One region of the Guyparkeria halophila genome, then DNA from elsewhere that is predicted to be linked to it. Evidence: predicted binding sites of a transcription regulator. Region 1 holds the regulator's gene; each other region holds the start of a gene.

Region 1 (3,419 bases):
CGAGGAAGCCGGCCCCACCCTTGATGGTGTGGAAGGCGCGGAACACCGAATTGAGCCGGTCCGCGTCATCAGGCGACTGCTCCAGCTCGATCAGCTGTTCATCCAGCCCGTTGAGCAGCTCACCGGCCTCAATCAGGAAGTCCTGCAACAGCTCGTTGTCCGGTTCGAATGCCATGCTTGCCTCTCATGCGCTCTGTGACACCCCCAACGGGGATGTGCCACGTTCCCGCCCGGCCACCTGGGCCCGGCATTTCCCTCCACCGACCGGGTCAGAAACCCAGGCTGGCGAGTAGATCGTCGACGTCGTCCTGATTCTTGACCACGTTGTCGCCCGCGTGGGGCAACTGCGGCCCGACGCCATCCTCGGCACGCTCGGCCGGGGCGGTCTTGCCGTCCCCTCCCTTGGCGTTGCGAACCGGCGCGGTGATCTGCAACAGCCCGACCAGCTTTTCCTCGAGCTGCTCGAGCAGGTCGATCACTCGCATCAGCAGTTGACCGGACAGATCCTGAAACTCCTGGGCCATCATGATCTCGGTGAACTGACCCTTGAGCTGCTCGCCACAGCGGGTGGTCGAATCCAGGTAGCGGGTCATCGAGTCGACCACGCCACTCAGACGGGCGTTATCGGCCTCGCTGGCGGCGACTTTAGCCAACTCGTCCTTGAGCCGCTGCGAGCGCTCGACGATCTGCTCGGCCGTGGGCGTGGCCTCTTCGGTGACCGTCAAGGTGCGTGTCGCCGCCTGCTCGGTCAGGGTTATCACGTAACGCAGGCGATCACGCGCGTCCGGCATCTCGTCTTCGGCCAGTGCCCCGAGACGCTCGTCCTCGGCAAAGCTCCTGAGGGTGTCGTGCACCTCGCGCGTCATCCGACCGACCTCGTCGAAGATGTTGCCCGAGTAGGCCGCCGTGAGCTCACCGATCAGCTGCGCCTCGCTCGGCGAATCCTCGTTCTCGATCGCCTCGACCAAGGCGCGGGCGTCGGCCAATCGCTTTTCGCGGCCGACCACCGGCTGGAAATCCTGTTCGTCTGCTTGAGTCATCCCGCGCCCCTATGATTCGACGCGTTCGAAGATCTTGTCGATCTTCTCCTTGAGCGTGGCCCCGTTGAACGGCTTGACGATATAGCCGTTCACGCCCTCCTGGGCGGCGAGCACGATCTGTTCCCGCTTGGCCTCGGCGGTCACCATGAGCACCGGCAGACTGGCGAGGTTCGGATCGGCACGGACCGCCCGCAGCAGGTCGATGCCGGTCATTCCCGGCATGTTCCAGTCGGTCACGAGGAAATCGAAATTGCCCTGCCTGAGCAGTGGCAGTGCCGTCTGGCCATCATCGGCCTCCTCGAGGTTGGTGAAGCCAAGCTCCTTGAGGAGGTTCTTGATGATCCGGCGCATCGTGGAGAAATCATCCACCACGAGGATCTTCATGTTTCGGTCCATTTTCGCCCCTGGGATCGTTTGTCAGTACCAGGCAGGTTGCCTTGTTCGAACGTGGGTATGAGGGTCTATCGGCGCCGACCGGAAAAGATTGAGCCTTTTCCGCACCCGGCGCCCTATTTCCAGGCGTTCATCGCGGTCTTGAGCCGCATGATCGCCTTGTTGTGAATCTGACAGACGCGCGACTCACTGACGCCGAGCACCGCGCCAATCTCTTTCTGGTTGAGTTCCTCGACATAGTACAGGGACATCACCAGTCTTTCCCGCTCCGGCAACTCATCGATGCAATCGGCCAGGTCGCGCTGGAAATGATCCTCGGCCAGCGCTTCGTCGGGTTGCTGGCTGTTGGGATCGGCAATGTCGAAGGTCTCGTTTTCCGCCTCGCCGCCGTGATCCAGCGAGCCCACATGGACCGAGGAGGAATCACTGATGGCGGCATGGTACTCGTCGAGGGTGATGCCCATGCGCTCGCAGACCTCGGCGTCTCGCGCCTCGCACCCGGTGTCGGCCTCGATGGCGGCCACCGTCTGCGCGATTTCCCGCTGGCGCCGATAGACCGAGCGCGGCGCCCAGTCGTTGCGACGCACCTCGTCGAGCATCGCGCCGCGTATGCGCAAGCCCGCGTAGGTCTCAAACGAGGCCCCCTTGTCGCCATCGAACAGACGGGCGGCATCGAGCAGCCCGACCATGCCCGCCTGAATCAGATCCTCGGCCTGCACATGGGAGGGCAGCCGCCCGAGCAGGTGAAAGGCCACCCGCTTGACGAGGTCCGCGTGCTTGGCCACCAGGGCTTCGGTCGATCCGGCCTGAACGTTCTGATACATGGCGCGTGCATTCATAACAGGTTCTCGGGGTCCAGCTCGGCGTTGTTCACCAGTCGCTCGACGAAAAACTGCAACTGCCCCTGCGGTCCGCGCGGCACCGGCCACTGATTGACCTTGTCCGCCATCGCCGTGAACGCCCGCGTCGACTTCGCGCCGCCGTAGAGCTGCACGACGGTCTTCTGACGCTGCACGGCCCGGCGCAGGTAATCGTCGAACGGCACCGAGCCCATGTGGGTGAGCGTCACATCGAGAAAGCGCTTGGCCGCTACCGAGAGTTTCTCGAACAGACGCCGGCCCTCGGCGGCATCACGCACCATGTTCGCCACCACGTGGAACCGCGTGACGTCGTGTTCGCGCGAGAGCACCTTGATCACGGCGTAGGCGTCGGTGATCGAGGCCGGCTCGTCGCAGACCACCACCACGACCTCGTTGGCCGCCTCGGCGAAGCGCACCACCGAATCGGCGATGCCCGCGGCCGAGTCGACCACCAGGGTGTCGACCGGCCAGCGCATGCCGGAGAAGGCCGAGATCAGCCCGGCGTTCTCGGCGGCCGTCAGGCCGGCCATGCTGGCCACCCCGCTGGCTGCCGGCAGGATGCCGATGCCTTCGGGGCCTTCGAGCATGATCTCGTCAAGCGTGGCCTCGCCGGACAGCACGTGGGACAGATTGCCCCGGGACTGTAGACCAAGCAGCACGTCGACGTTACCCAGCCCCAGGTCGGCATCCATCAGCACCACCCGCTCGCCGCCGCGCGCCAGGGCCACGGACAGGTTCACCGACACGTTGGTCTTGCCCACACCGCCCTTGCCGCTGGTCACGGCAATCACCCGCACCGGGCGATTGGCATTGGCATGGCGCGCGCCGTCGGCCTGGTCGTGGCCGCTAATGGTGGGCTGCATTGTCATCCGGCTTGATTGAGCATCCACAGCGGATCATCCCGGTCGGTGTGTTCGAGTTGCGATTGCCCCATTTCCAGGGCCTGCTTGATCAGGTCGGCGGCCTTCGGGAACCAGAGATCTTCCGGGACGCGCTGACCGACGCCCGCGCAAACCAGCGGCAGGCGACGCGGCTCGCCGTCGGCGCCGGCCAGCGGACGCACCAGGGCGGCCAGTCCGCCGCCAAGCAGGACGGTCTCGTCGAGCTTGGTCAACACGGTGCCGTG
Region 2 (3,419 bases), 180 kb from region 1:
AAAGTGTGCCTCTACCAAGCTCGGGGCGAAGGTATCGTGCCCGGCCGGCACTGGCGTGTGGGTGGTGAACAGGGTCGAGGCGGCCACGGCATTAAGGGCCGGTTCGAACGGCAGTCCGTCTGCGGTGAGTTCTCTCACTCGCTCGAGAATCGAGAAGGCCGCGTGTCCCTCATTGATATGCCAGGCCGAGGGCGTGATGCCCAATGTCCGCAACGCCCGCACGCCACCCAAGCCCAGCAGCATTTCCTGCTCGAGCCGCCGGCGTCGGTCACCGCCGTAAAGCCGGCGTGTGATCTCCCGATCCGCCGCCGCGTTGTCGGTCACATCGGTATCCAGCAGATAGACGCGTACCCGTCCAATCCGCGCCTCCCACACTTGCGCCGTCACGACGCGGCCCGGGTATTCCACCTTCACCTGGGTGGGCGCGCCCTCCCGCATGGCTAGCCGGATCGGCAGGTGGGAGAAGTCCAGGTCCTCAAAGCGCGGATGCTGGCGCCCCTGCGCATCGATGCACTGCTGGAAGTAGCCCTGCCGGTAAAGCAGCCCCACGCCAACCAGCGGCACGCCCAGGTCCGATGCCGCCTTGCAGTGATCGCCCGCCAGGATCCCGAGCCCGCCGGAATAGATGGGCAGGGACTCGTGAAATCCGAATTCGGCACAGAAATACGCCACCGTCTCCTGCGAGTCGAACGCCGGACCGATGGCATCCGCGCGATCATCGGCGCAATGCACCTCGAAATCCCGCCAGGCTGCCGCCAGCTCCGCCAGGAATGCCGAATCGCCAGCCGCTTCGTCAAGCCGCGCCTGCGGCACTAGCTGCAGAAACCGAATCGGATTGCCCTCCACCTGCGCCCAGGTGTCCGCGTCGATGGCGTCAAACAGATCCCGCACCGCCCGCGACCGGCTGTAGTGGAGATTGCCGGCCAGTTCGCTCAAATTCGCGAGTGTGGGAGGCAGGGAAGGACGAACTTCCAGGTGGTGGATGGTGGGCACGGCGCTCGCTCTCGTTGAATTGGTTCGAGGAGTGTAGTGCGGCTTTGTGACAGGTCGTTAGTGGTCTTCGACTGGGGCGGCGCGCGGTGGGGCGAGCGAGACGCATGACGAGACTAAAGTTTCTCCAGATAGCGCCGATACCCTCTACGGATGCCAGAACCGGGAGTCGTGACCAACCGGCCCGAAGCCCGAGAAAAGCCGAAAAGGCATCCAGCAAAGATCGGATGAAAATCGAGGCTAAAGTTTCTCAGGACTCAGCCGATAAGCTCAGCAAGGCGACCTGAAAGGCGTCTTGTCCAACAAAGGCCAAGGGCCGGAATTTACGCAACGTCGTAAGGGGTTATCATCATGGCAAGTGTCGTAAACACAAACATCTTCTCGCTGCAGGGCCAGAACGCACTGCGCAACACCAACAACACGCTGCAGACCTCGCTCGAGCGTCTGTCCACTGGCCTGCGTATCAACAGTGCCAAGGACGATGCCGCCGGTCTCGCGATCGCCAACCGTCTGACCACTCAGATCCGTGGTTCGGAAGTCGCGGCTCGCAACGCGAACGATGGCATTTCCATGGCGCAGACTGCTGAGGGTGCGCTGGGCTCACTGACCGACACCATGCAGCGCATGCGTGATCTCGCGGTGCAGTCGGCCAACTCCACCAACAGCAAAAGCGATCGCGAAAACCTTCAGGCGGAGTTCGCGCAGCTGCAGGATGAGCTTGGCCGGATCGTAACGAACACCGAGTTCAACGGCCAGAAAGTGCTTAACGGCGATATCTCCAACGGCGCGACGTTCCAGGTGGGTGCGAACACGACGTCCGACAACCAGATCGTGTTCAGTCTGGCGAACGTGTCGGCAACCATCGGCGCCGCGTTGTCGGGTGATGCAGCTATCGGTTCCGGCGCATCGTTTGGCGATATCATGTCGACCATCAGCGCCCTGGACGCGTCCATCACCGCGGTTGACACCACTCGAGCTCAGCTTGGCTCGATCCAGAATCGATTTGAAGTAACCATCGACAACCTGAACAACTTCGTTGTCAACGAATCGGCAGCTCGTTCGCGGATTCAGGATGCGGATTTCGCCAAGGAGACGGCTCAGTTGTCCAAGGCGCAGATCCTGCAGCAGGCCGGCACTTCCGTGCTGACCCAGGCCAACCAGGCGCCGCAGTCAGTACTGGGCCTCCTGGGCTAATAGCCGAGACGGAAATGGATGGGCCGGCGACCTTAGGGTCCCGGCTCGTCAATTGGAGCGGTGGGGTTTTCCCCAAACAGTCACATCGGAACCCAAGTCGGAAAATTTGAGTTTGTGTATGCTGTAACCGCTTGATGCTTGAGGACGAACCCATGAGTTCGATCAACCAGATTTCCATTACGGGCATCCCGTCCGCTTTGAGCGGACCGGATGCCTTTTTGTCTTCGGAACGGGGAAAAAGCCCGATGGCCCAGATGGCACCGAAGGCTCCGACGGCCGCTCCGGAAGGGCAGCCGCCGAAGCCTTCGGTCGAGTCAGGCTCACTCAAGGCATCTCGCGCCGAATTCACCGAGTACCAGACGCCTGATGGCCGAGACAAGCTGAGGGAAGCCATCGAGGCCATTCAGGAGAAATTGAAGCCCGGTCCCTGGGCCTTGGATTTTTCCGTTAACGACAAGCTGGGGGACGTTGTGGTCAAGGTGGTCGACCCATCCAGCAAACAGGTGATCCGCGAGATTCCGCCCGAAGAGATCATCGCAATGCGTGAACGGCTCCGCGAGTTCAACGAGCTTAAGCTTTCGGACGTGCTGCCCTCGGGCAGTTTGCTGTCTGACATTTCCTGATTTGAGGCACGATCATGGCGAGTTCTAGCGGACTTTCAATTTCGGGGGTTGGGAGTGGTCTGGATATCCAGGGCATTGTCAGCCAGCTCGTGCGGGCGGAAAGTGCCCCGCGACTGAATTTGCTCGACAACCGTGAAGCCTCCTACGAGGCGTCGTTGTCAGGTCTTTCGAAGCTCAAGAGCGCCGCGTCGGATCTGAGTTCAGCCGCGTTCGATCTGCGCAACCTGGACACGTTTCGCACGCGAGCGGTGTCGTCAAGCAACGAAGATATTCTCACGGCCACGGCGTCGCCGGGAACGGCGCTGGGCAAATATCAGATCGAAGTCGGTCAGTTGGCGACAGCGCAGAAACAGGCATCGAGTGGTTTTGCCGATTCGACGTCCACGGTCGGTTCCGGGCAGCTGACCTTCGACACCAGTAGCAGCTCGTTCAGCGTTGCCGTGGCGGCTGGCGATTCGTTGGCGGATATCCGTGACAAGATCAATGGCTCCACGGCAAACGATTCGGTACGCGCTTCGATCTTGAACGTCGACGACGGTGCGGGTGGGACTGAAGCCCGCCTGGTATTCTCCGCCCGCGAGACGGGAACGGCCAACGCCGTCACGGTGACCG
Region 3 (3,419 bases), 290 kb from region 1:
GCAACATGGCTTCGCGATGGATCAGGCGGCCATCGAGGCGCCGGGTGGAAAAGTGGACGGCATGGATATCCCCACCCTCGATGGCGGCGCCGAGGATCTCGCGCCAGTCGTCGCTGCCATGCAGTTGTTCGGCCTGATCGATGGCCCGCGCCCGTTCCAGACAGGTGGTCTGACGATGTTCGGCACGCGCCAGCCCGTCATCCAGACGGGTCAGGATCGCCGAGCGATCGTCTCTCGAGCCGAACGAGTCCGCGGCGAGGGCGAATTGCAGCGGCGCGGCGTCGGAATGGCGTTCGGCCAGTTGGCGCATGCCCGCTTCGAGTTGGTTCGCAATCGGTTCGATATCCAGCAGATCGGTGAGCACGAGCGCGAAATCGCTGCCGTTGAGGCGCGCGATGTGGTCGTCGGTGAACTGGTCCCGGTGGCGGCGCGCGATCTCTTCGATACGTGCCGTGACCTCGCAGATCAGGGTGTCGGTGTCCTGGTGGCCCAGCCTTCGATTGATCTCCGCCAGGTTCACCAGCCGGACCAGGAAAATCCCGTGGTGGCAGTTGGGGTCATCATCGGCAAGCAGGGCGGTCATCACGTCATCGAATCGGGCGCGGTTGCCGACCCCGGTGAGCGCGTCGCTCTGTAGCCGTTGCCGCATTTCCTCGAGTCGGGCACGCTCCTCGCCCAGCATCTGTCGCACGCGCCCGGTGAGAATGTTCATGGCCCGGACGACCCGGCGGAATTCCAGGGTGCGCGGTTCGCTCGTGGTGACAAAGCGCTGGCTGCCAATGGCCTCGGCTTGCCGGACGACGTCGACCAGCGGGCGAGTGAGCGACTTGAGCACCAGTGACCCGATCAGGCCGAGTACGGCCGCGATCGCGAAGAACCAGTAGAACAGCTCGACGGTGGTATCCCAGAGGGCCTCGAGGGCAAAGCCGCTGAGGCTTTCGACGTACAAGGTGCCGTACTGTTGCCAGCCGTCCGGGATCTGCGCAACACCGGGATCGACCCGCAATTCGGCAAGCTCGGCGAACCAGTCGGGCACGTCGCCCAAACCGGCGTCGTCGCGGGTGCGCGACGCGATGGGATCGCCTTCCGGATCGATGATTTCCAGTCGCTGGTAGTGCCCGGTGTCGAACTGCGCGGCAAGCATCAGGTCGATCAACACCGGGTCCTTCTCCACCTGCGAGAGCGACAGGGCCAGGGTGTTGGCATTGTCGATATTCTTGAGGCGCAACTGCTCCTCGAAATAGCCGCGCGCGCTCTGGAAACTGATCACGAGGCTGCTGACGAACGCGATGATCATCACCGAGGCGATCGCGATCCAGAGTTGTCTGTTCAATGCCATGGCGGGGTCACTCATTCTGCCTTGTCGAGGTGTCGCTGGAAGCCGTGGGCGCGGGGAGGCGGATGCCTTCCGCCTGGGTGCGCTCGAGCACGTCGCGCCAGCGGGAAAGACGGTCGGTCGCCCGGTCGGCTTGGCGTTCCTGGCCGCCGACCCACAGGCCTTCGCTATTGAAGCTGAATACGGGGGTGAGATCCGGGCGACGGCTGGCCGGCGCGACCAGACGCACGAGGCTGTCGAGGATCAGGGGTTCGGCCTGCGGTTCCGGGTAATAGCCCAGCACCATGTGCGCGCGGCTACCGCCGCCCATCCGGGCGCGAACATAGATAAGACGCAGCTGGCGGTTGTCGATGCCCGCCTCGAGGAGCACGAGGTACTTTGCGATGGCAAAGTCTTCGCAATCGCCCGCACCGTGGCCGATCGTCTCCACCGGCGAGGCCCAGTAATCGGACTGGCCCCAGAGCTGAGTGTCTTCGACGTAGCGGATCTGACGGTTGAAGAAGGCGTTGACGCGTTCAACCCGCTCGTTTGGCGCGAAATGGCTGATCTCGTCGAGCAGTTCCTCGAGTCCGTCGACTACCGGTAGCCGATCTGGCCCGAAACGGTCCTCGACCTCGGCCTTGAGCGTGCCGAAATCCACGCGCACCTCGGCCAGCCCGAAACCGTGCATCGACGCGGCAAGAAGGAGGGCGATCGCGGCAGCGACGAGTCGGATTGTCCCAGATGCCGGCATCCACACCGTCCCGTGAGGTCAAGTTCCACGGTTCGCATCGAGCAGGGCGCTCAAGCGAGGCTGCCTACGGATCGCTCCGTCGGCAGCCATCCCCTCTAACGGCGGGGCGAACCGGAAACGTAGCACGGCGCCGCCGGGCGCCGTGGTCGAGTCATGACACGATCCTACCCCACTTCGCGACGGCCTACACCGTCCGGGGCGCACCCGGATCAGGTGTCGATCTTCAATTGACCGCTGTCGAGCATGTTCTGGATAAGCTCATCCGAGTTGGTCGCGCCATTAAAGTCGCTGAACGACTTGCCTTCCATCCGGATCGTCTGGGTTTGCCCGCTGGTGCCGCCATCGTGGCTGACCTGGAACACGAGGTCACTGCCGTCTTCCGTAACGGAAAGGAAGTCGGCGACCGGCTGCTCGGCCTCGTCAACCAGCAGGTCACGCAGGTCGAGCACGTCGTTGCCGGTGCCGAAGTCGGTGATCACGTCGTTGGCCGGGCTGGTAGCATTCCCTTGGTCATTCAGCTCCCACTTGAATACGTCGTCGCCAAGCCCGCCAGTGAGGGTGTCGTCCCCCTTGCCGCCGATCAGCACGTCGTCACCGGCATTACCAACGAGCTCATCATTTCCCAGTCCGCCGAAGAGGACATCGTCGTTCGCGCTGCCGCTAAGCGCGTCGTTGCCCGTTCCACCAAGGGTATAGGTGGTGGCGTCGCTGGTGACGTTGCCGTCGGAGTCGGTGGCAACGGCGGTAAGTGCGCCGGTGGCGCCGCTCGCCGGGGAGATGGTCGTGTTCCACGCTCCATCGCCATCAGCCGTCACGCTATCGACCACTGAGCCGTTGCCATCCGTGATTTCGACCGTTGCTCCTGCCTCGGCACTGCCACTGATTTCGGTTTCGCGAAACCCAACAGTCGTGTCATCTTGATCGTTGACCGCATAACTTGGGTTGTTGAACCAGCCTCCTTGCTCGATCCCGGTGGAGTCGATGACCAACACCTTCTCCTCTCCATCGACTGACCCGCGGAAAACCACCAGGTCTCGGCCATCCGGTTGAAGTGAAACCTCGTCGGAGCGCTCGACGGTGCCGAGCATTGTTCTGGTTTCACTGCCAATCGGGAATCCCCAGAAGTAAGTGTCTTCAGTCCAGGAGATCTGATATTCGCTGCCGACATCAAATTCGAAGGTGTAACTGCTGTTTTCTGTGGCTTGGATAGCAATGTCCCGCGTATTGGAAGTATCCAAACGGTTGCTTCGGATGAACCCACCGGAAACATCGTCTGCGTCTCCAACACCGAAGCTTTCGGTGCCCAAACCACCGTCCCAGACTTTTTCGATCACATCATCGGCATCACCG
Region 4 (3,419 bases), 500 kb from region 1:
CGACGCCGGCAAGCACCATCTGGAAGAGTCGGTCATTCGTCAGATCGCCGATCTCCTGTACGTCCCGCACAGCGATTTCATCCGGGCCCGGCTACGCGCCGAAGAATCGGTTCCGCCCGACTGAGGTTTCCCGTTATACGTCCCGGCGCGGCCGGCAAAAAAAGGCCCCGCAACCGTCCGGTCGCGGGGCTTTCTCGTGCGGCTCTTCCGCCCGTCAGGTGCGGAACTGGTTGACCAGTACCTGTAGCTGTGAGGCCAGTCGTGCCAGTTCGTGGCTGGCCGTGGAGGTCTGCGCCCCGCCCTCGGCCGTCTGCGAGGCGGCCTCGTTGATGTTGGAGACGTTGCGGTTGATCTCCTCGGCCACCTGACCCTGTTCCTCGGCGGCCGAGGCGATCTGGTGGTTCATGTCGGTGATCGTCTCGATCGCGCGGGTGATGGTCACCAGCGACTGGCCGGCCTCGCGGGCCTGATCGGCGGTCTTGCGGGCGTGCACCTGGCTGCTCTGCATGGCGCCGACCGCCTGTTTCGAGCCGCCCTGGATGCTCTCGACCATCTCGCGGATCTCGAGGGTGGAGGCCTGGGTCTTGCTTGCGAGCGAACGGACTTCCTCGGCGACCACCGCGAAACCGCGGCCGTGTTCGCCCGCGCGAGCCGCCTCGATGGCGGCGTTGAGCGCCAGCAGGTTGGTCTGCTCGGCGATCTCGCGGATGACGTCGACCACCGTGCTGATCTTCTCGCTGGCCGATTCGAGGTTGCCGATGATGGTGCCGGCTTCTTCGATCTCGTCGGCCAGCGCCGCGACATGGTCGATCGTCTCGTTGACCACGCGCTGACCGTCCTTGGCCTCGTCGTCGGCATTCTGGGCGGCGTCGGCTGCACCGGAGGCGTTCTGCGCGATGTCCTGGACCGTGCTGGTCATCTCGTTCATCGCGGAGGCGACCATCTCGGTCTCCTCACGCTGGCGCTGGACGCCCTCGTTGGTGTCGGCCGTGATCTGCGAGAGCTCCTCGGCCGAGGCGGAGAGCTGGCTGGTGGAATTGGCGACCTCGTGAATCGAATCGCGCATCTTGCCGGCAAAGCGGTTGAAGGCGGCCGACAGGTCGGCAATCTCGTCGCGGCCGCTCTCGTCGAGCTTCTGGGTGAGATCGCCGTCACCGGCGGCAATGTCGTCCATGGCCCGTACGGTGCGGCGCAGCGGCCGCGTGATGCTGCGGGTGATCAGAAAGCCGATGATGGCGGCAATCGCTATCGCCACGGCCATCACCGAGATGACCTTGTTGCGTGCCGCGGCCTGGAGCTCGACGTACTCGCTGCGATCCATGCTTACCGCGAGCACGCCCACCGGATCGCCGGAGAAGTCGGCGATGGTATGGGCGTAGGTGACCGTGGGCGTTTCGCCCATGCTGTGTTCCCAGATAGTGGTTTCACCCTGGGCGGCACGCAGTTGGTCGGCATCAAGTGCGGCCGGGTCCTTGAGGGTCGAGCCGAAGGGCTCGAAGTTGCCGCCGTCGGTCTCGAGGTACAGGCCGATGTCGACGCCGTAGCCATTCTTGAACTTGTCGAAGAAGGGCTGGCCGAAACTCATACCGAACTCGACACTGCCCTGGTGCTCGCCCTGGTAGCTGATCGGCGAGATGCCGCGCATGCCGAGACCGGCGACGCCCCGTTCCAGCCCGCGCACGCGTTTGCCTTCATTGTTGGTCGCCAGGACGGTCTTGCGAAAGCCGGAGAGGTCGTCGCCGAACTTGGCCGGCTTGTGGGCGCGGAAGAACGACACGGCGGGCGCCAGGTGGAAGTGGAACTGGCGTGCGCCAAAGTTTTCCTTGAGCGGCGGGAAGATCGGCTGAGTCATTGCGGCGAGTCGCTCGCGATCGCGCTCGGCCATGGCCTGCCCGACGTCCGGGATGCGGGAAATGGCCACGCTCAGCGCCTCGGCCAGTCGGCCCTCGGCACCGATTTCCGCCTGCGCGCTCTCGAACAGCCCTCTAAGTTCGCGTTGCTGCGCCTGCTTGATGGTGGCGGAGAACTCGGTGATCACCAACGGGATGATCAGGGCGGCGATGAAGACGATAACCAGGGCAAAGCCAAGGGCGAGTCGAGCGCCGATGGTGAGGTTCTTGAACAGGGCAGGCATGGTTGGCTCCGTGACGGCGGCATTCGGTCGTGTCGATTTCGAGACACGGGACCGTTCAATCGGCAGGTGTCCCGCGTCCTTTAGCCCGAGCGTTTAGCTGGGGTAATGGTTCGCTGACTATCCATATCGGCCGGGTGCCGCGCGTGTCCCTGACCAGTCCCCTGGTGCGCAGCCCGTTGGAAGGTCGCGCACGTTAGCGAAATGCGATCGCGGAGTCCATTGTCCGGCTTGTTGCCGGCCGGCGACCGAACACTCGGTGCCCGACGGGGGGGCGAGATCAGCCGCCCTCGAGCTCCATCCAGCGTTCGAGGACCGCCTCGAGTTCCTGCTCGAGTTCGGTCACGCGGGCGAGGCTGCGCTCGATGTCGGCGGCATCGCCCTGATAGAAGGCGGGGTCGTTGATGGCGGTCTGCAGTTCGGCCTGTTCGGCCTCCAATGCCTCGAGCCGGCCGGGTAGGGCGTCGAGCTCGCGTTGATCCTTGTAGGAAAGCTTCTTGGCCTTCTTGGCTGGGGCCGCGGGCTTGGCAGGTGCCGGTTTGGCGCTGGCCCCGGATTTGGCCGTTGTCCGGTTCGATCCGACCGTACGCCGGGCGAGATAGTCCTCGTAACCGCCGAACACCTCCTCGATCTCGCCATCGCCCTTGAACACCAGCAGGCTGGTGACGACGTTGTCCAGAAACGCCCGGTCGTGGCTGACCAGCAGCAGGGTGCCGTTGTAGTCGGCGAGCGCCTGCTCGAGTACCTCGAGGGTCTCGAGGTCGAGATCGTTGGTGGGTTCGTCGAGCACCAGCAGGTTGGCGGGCTTGGCGAACAGCTTGGCCAGCAGCAGGCGGTTGCGCTCCCCGCCGGAGAGCAGTTCCACGCGGGTTCGGGCGCGTTCCGGGGTGAACAGGAACTGTTGCAGGTAACCGATGCCGTGCACATTGGACTCGCCGACCTGCAGGCGGTCGCCGCCGTCGCAGAGGTTCTCGATCGCGGTCCAGTCGTCGCGCAATTGGGCGCGATGCTGGTCGAAGTAGGCCACCTCGAGTTGCGTGCCCCGCTTGATGTGCCCGGCGGTCGGCTCGATCTGCCCCAGCAGCAGCTTGATCAGGGTGGACTTGCCGGCGCCATTGGGACCCACCAGCCCGACGCGATCGCCGCGCAGGATGGTGGTGGACAGATCGCGGATGACGGTCTTGTCGCCGAAGCTCACGTCGACGTGGTCCGTCTCGGCGATGATCTTGCCGGAGGTACGGCCCGAGTCGGCCGACAGGGCCACCTTGCCGGCCTTCTCGCGGCGTGC

What was found. Region 1 encodes FliA, which starts transcription of late flagellar genes. Its sites were predicted from a motif close to GCTAAAGTTNNNNNNNNNNCNGCCGATA; they were not measured.
Region 2: the regulator FliA is predicted to act here: its motif matches at 1,106-1,133, upstream of SR882_RS04315 (flagellin N-terminal helical domain-containing protein).
Region 3: the regulator FliA is predicted to act here: its motif matches at 2,166-2,193, upstream of SR882_RS04835 (transglutaminase-like cysteine peptidase).
Region 4: the regulator FliA is predicted to act here: its motif matches at 2,192-2,219, upstream of SR882_RS05695 (methyl-accepting chemotaxis protein).

The regions. Positions count from the first base shown of each region.
Region 1 is NZ_CP140153.1:734,627-738,045, reverse strand. It holds gene SR882_RS03395 (chemotaxis protein CheA) at 1-175, opposite strand, end outside; gene SR882_RS03390 (protein phosphatase CheZ) at 270-1,040, opposite strand; gene cheY (chemotaxis response regulator CheY) at 1,050-1,436, opposite strand; gene SR882_RS03380 (RNA polymerase sigma factor FliA) at 1,550-2,272, opposite strand; gene SR882_RS03375 (MinD/ParA family protein) at 2,269-3,156, opposite strand; gene flhF (flagellar biosynthesis protein FlhF) at 3,159-3,419, opposite strand, start outside.
Region 2 is NZ_CP140153.1:916,618-920,036, forward strand. It holds gene glgP (alpha-glucan family phosphorylase) at 1-993, opposite strand, end outside; gene SR882_RS04315 (flagellin N-terminal helical domain-containing protein) at 1,342-2,184, shown strand; gene SR882_RS04320 (flagellar protein FlaG) at 2,337-2,807, shown strand; gene fliD (flagellar filament capping protein FliD) at 2,822-3,419, shown strand, end outside.
Region 3 is NZ_CP140153.1:1,023,425-1,026,843, forward strand. It holds gene SR882_RS04830 (bifunctional diguanylate cyclase/phosphodiesterase) at 1-1,339, opposite strand, end outside; gene SR882_RS04835 (transglutaminase-like cysteine peptidase) at 1,347-2,069, opposite strand; gene SR882_RS04840 (Ig-like domain-containing protein) at 2,279-3,419, opposite strand, start outside.
Region 4 is NZ_CP140153.1:1,231,042-1,234,460, forward strand. It holds gene SR882_RS05690 (tellurite resistance TerB family protein) at 1-124, shown strand, start outside; gene SR882_RS05695 (methyl-accepting chemotaxis protein) at 215-2,134, opposite strand; gene SR882_RS05700 (ATP-binding cassette domain-containing protein) at 2,412-3,419, opposite strand, start outside.